DNA from 2 places in the Streptomyces sp. NPDC001606 genome. Region 1 is predicted to be linked to the other one. Evidence: predicted binding sites of a transcription regulator. Region 1 holds the regulator's gene; the other holds the start of a gene.

Region 1 (2,198 bases):
GCGTCCCCAAGGACGCGACCGAGGCCGAGATCAAGAAGGCGTACCGGAAGCTCGCCCGCGAGTTCCACCCGGACGCCAACAAGGGCAACGCCAAGGCCGAGGAGCGCTTCAAGGAGATCTCCGAGGCGAACGACATCCTCGGCGACCCCAAGAAGCGCAAGGAGTACGACGAGGCACGCGCCCTGTTCGGCAACGGCGGCTTCCGCCCCGGGCCGGGCGCCGGCGGCTCCTTCAACTTCGACCTGGGCGACCTCTTCGGAGGCGCGGGCGGCGCCCAGGCCGGCGGCTTCGGCGGCGGACTCGGTGACGTCTTCGGGGGCCTGTTCAACCGCGGCGGCACCGGTGCCACCCGTACCCAGCCGCGCCGCGGCCAGGACGTCGACACCGAGGTGACGCTGAGCTTCACGGAGGCCATCGAGGGCGCCACGGTGCCGCTGCGGATGTCCTCCCAGGCCCCCTGCAAGGCCTGCTCCGGCACCGGCGACAAGAACGGCACACCGCGCGTGTGCCCGACCTGCGTCGGCACCGGACAGGTCGCCCGGGGCTCCGGCGGCGGCTTCTCGCTGACCGACCCCTGCCCCGACTGCAAGGGCCGCGGCCTGATCGCCGAGCACCCCTGCATGGAGTGCAAGGGCAGCGGCCGCGCGAAGTCCTCGCGCACCATGCAGGTCCGCATCCCGGCCGGGGTGACCGACGGCCAGCGCATCCGCCTGCGTGGCAAGGGCGCGCCCGGCGAGCGCGGCGGCCCGGCGGGCGACCTGTACGTGACCGTCCACGTCGGCAGCCACCCGGTCTTCGGCCGCAAGGACGACAACCTGACGGTCACCGTGCCGGTGACGTTCGCGGAGGCCGCCCTGGGCGGCGAGATCCGGGTGCCCACCCTGGGCGGCCCGGCCGTCACCCTGAAGCTGCCGCCCGGCACGCCCAACGGCCGCACCATGCGCGCCCGCGGCAAGGGCGCGGTCCGCAAGGACGGCACCCACGGCGACCTCCTGGTCACCGTCGAGGTGAGTGTTCCGAAGGACCTGTCGGGGAAGGCTCGTGACGCGCTCGAGGCGTATCGCGAGGCGACCGCGGGCGAGGACCCGCGGGCGGAGCTGTTCGAGGCTGCGAAGGGAGCTTGAGAGAGATGGACGGCCGTCGACGTAACCCGTATGAACTGACCGAGGAGACCCCGGTCTACGTCATCTCGGTGGCGGCCCAGCTCTCCGGACTCCACCCGCAGACGCTGCGCCAGTACGACCGCCTGGGCCTGGTCTCCCCCGACCGCACCGCCGGCCGGGGCCGCCGCTACTCGGCCCGCGACATCGAGCTGCTCCGCCAGGTGCAGCAGCTGTCGCAGGACGAGGGCATCAACCTGGCCGGCATCAAGCGGATCATCGAACTGGAGAACCAGGTCGCCGCCCTCCAGTCCCGCGTCGCGGAACTGGAAGCGGCCCTGGACGGCGCGGCGGCCACCATGCGCCAGCGCGAGGCCGCCGTCCACGCCTCCTACCGCCGCGACCTGGTCCCGTACCAGGAGGTCCAGCAGACCAGCGCGCTGGTCGTGTGGCGACCGAAGCGGCAGCAGACGGACTGATTTGAGTGGAACAGGACGAGGGGCCGACGGGAGCAATCCCGCCGGCCCCTTCGTCGTTCCCGGGGGCGAATCAGGCGCTCCGAGCGACCCGAACTGACTCAGTCCAGCTGCTCCGTCACCCCGTTCGGGTGCACCAGCAGCCGGATGGCGCCCCCGTACCGGTTGTCGTTGATCGTCGCCGGGGTGGGGGCGCCGAGCTGCTGGGCCCGCTGCTGGAGGATCGACAGGATGACCTCCTGGATGTCGCCGTAGGGCGGGGCGGTGACCGGGACGCCGTCGATCAGGCCGGCGTTGGGGGAGAAGACGTGCACCTGGGCGTCGGTGCCCGGGGTGGGCGGAAGGGGCGTCGGTTCGGTCATCGGATCCTCGCAGAGTGCCGTCGGTCGGGAGGGACGGGTCAGGACAGGGGGTCCTCGGCCCGCTGGTAGGTGCCGCGTGAGACGCGTTCCAGGCGGCCCGACTTCACCAGGGCGGACAGGACGTTGCTGATGGTCTTCGACGGGTCGCCGTAGACGCCGGGCGGCAGGGCGCGCTGGATGTCGCGGGCGGAGAACGGGCCGGAGAAGGCCGCCACCGCGCGTTCCACCGCCGCGCGGATGCTGGGCACGGTGGCGGGACG
Region 2 (2,198 bases), on a different contig from region 1:
GGCGTCGGTCATAGACAGCGGCTCCCGCAACGCTGACTGTGGGCGTAACGGAAGGAGCGCCTCAGGTGGAACGGACCGCGACGGGCCCGGTGGCGCCCGCGCTCCCGGCGGACTCGCCCCTGCCCGGCGGAGTCGTCGTCGCGGACCTGCTGGACGGCATGCCCGCCCCGCGCGGCGCCCTGGCCGGGGCCGCGGATGTGCGGGAGGCCGTGGAGACGACGGAGACCGCGCAGCCCGCGGCGGCGGCTCCCGTCGTACGGCGTCCGCCGTCCGTCCTTCCGGCGCGGCTTGGGCGACTGGTGCCGACGCCTGCCGGAACCCCGTTCACCTTCGGCTATGCGACGCTGCTGGCCGTCACCTCGGTGATCGCCATGGTGGCCGACCCCGCGCTGGTGCACGCCCTCTACCGGGACTCCAGCACGGACGTGTTCCACCTGGCGTGCTCCCCGGTGACGGTGCTGGTGGCCAGCGCGCTGTGGATCGCGGGCGGGATGGTCTCGCCGTACGCCTTCGCCTTCGTGCTGGTGCTGACCGCGCTGGAGCGCCGGATAGGCGGGGCGCGGGCGGCCGCGGTGTTCCTGTCCGGACACATCCTGGCCACCCTGGCGACCGAGGTGCCGGTGGGCCTGGCCGTCGCCCTCGGCCACCTCCCCCTCACCTCGCTGCACCGCCTCGACTACGGCATCAGCTTCGGCGTGGCCGCCAGTACCGGCGCCCTGGCCGGCCTGCTCACCCCCTGGCTGCGCTGGCCGCTGCTCGTCTCGGTGGCCGGGCTGCTCCTGGACGACCTCGCCGCCTTCACCGATCCGATGACCGACTGGGGCCACCTCATCGCCCTGACGATCGGCGTGCTGGCCTGGCCGCTCGTCCGCCGCTGGCAGCACCGCGCCTGAAGGCGCTCACCCCTCGCACCCCCGAACCGCCCCCCTTGGCACCCCCATGCCTGAACGTGATCGCTGAGAGCGAACACAATCCAGGGAACAATCCCACTAGCCAGAACATTGAGTCGGTACAGCTCAAGTTACCGGCCTAAGGGGAGATCATGGCTGCTGAGTCACCGGCTTTCACTCTCGTCCTGCCCGTGCTGCCGCTCGACGACGAGGTCGTCCTGCCCGGCATGGTGGTTCCGCTGGACCTGAGCGATGCCGAGGTACGGGCCGCGGTGGAGGCCGCACAGGCCGCCGCCCGCTCCGAACCCGGAAAGCCCAAGGTGCTGCTGGTGCCGCGCATCGACGGCACCTACGCCAGGACGGGTGTGCTGGGCACGGTCGAGCAGGTCGGTCGGCTGGCCGACGGTGACCCGGGAGCCCTGATCCGCGGCCGCGGCCGGGTCCGCATCGGCGCCGGCACCACCGGCCCGGGCGCCGCCCTGTGGGTGGAGGGCGCCGAGGTCGCCGAGGAGGTGCCGGACCCGCTGCCGGGTCAGGTCACCGAACTCGTCAAGGAGTACAAGGCGCTCGCCACCACCTGGCTGAAGAAGCGCGGCGCCTGGCAGGTCGTCGACCGGGTCCAGGCCATCGACGGCGTCGCCGCGCTCGCCGACAACTCCGGCTACTCGCCCTTCCTCACCACCGAGCAGAAGGTCGAACTGCTGGAGACCACCGACCCGGTGGCCCGGCTCAAGCTCGCCACCCAGCAGCTCCGCGACCACCTCGCCGAGCAGGAGGTGGCCGAGACCATCGCCAAGGACGTCCAGGAGGGCGTCGACAAGCAGCAGCGCGAGTTCCTGCTGCGCCGTCAGCTGGAGGCCGTCCGCAAGGAACTGCGCGAGCTGAACGGCGACGCCAAGGGCGCGGCCGAGGAGTCCGACGACTACCGCGCCCGCGTGGAGGCCGCCGACCTGCCGGAGAAGGTCCGCGAGGCCGCCCTGAAGGAGGTCGACAAGCTGGAGCGGGCCTCCGACGCCTCACCCGAGGGCTCCTGGATCCGCACCTGGCTGGACACCGTCCTGGACATGCCGTGGAACGTGCGGACCGACGACAGCGCCTCCGCGTACGACATCCAGGGCGCCCGGGCGATCCTCGACGCCGAGCACGCGGGGCTGGAGGACGTGAAGGAGCGCATCACCGAATACCTGGCGGTGCGCAAGCGGCGCGGCGAGCGCGGCCTCGGCGTGATCGGCGGACGGCGCGGAGGCGCCGTCCTCGCCCTGGTGGGGCCGCCCGGTGTCGGAAAGACCAGTTTGGGAGAGAGTGTCG

Evidence for each region. Region 1 encodes HspR, which represses chaperone genes until heat shock. Its sites were predicted from a motif close to TTGAGNNNNNNNNNCTCAA; they were not measured.
Region 2: a site for HspR is predicted at 1,002-1,020, ahead of lon (endopeptidase La). Genes of this name have one in related genera too.

The regions. Positions count from the first base shown of each region.
Region 1 is NZ_JBSFHC010000010.1:89,098-91,295, reverse strand. It holds gene dnaJ (molecular chaperone DnaJ) at 1-1,124, shown strand, start outside; gene ACWCV9_RS19660 (heat shock protein transcriptional repressor HspR) at 1,130-1,579, shown strand; gene ACWCV9_RS19655 (hypothetical protein) at 1,678-1,938, opposite strand; gene ACWCV9_RS19650 (WhiB family transcriptional regulator) at 1,977-2,198, opposite strand, start outside.
Region 2 is NZ_JBSFHC010000002.1:488,761-490,958, reverse strand. It holds gene ACWCV9_RS06600 (rhomboid-like protein) at 66-893, shown strand; gene lon (endopeptidase La) at 1,043-2,198, shown strand, end outside.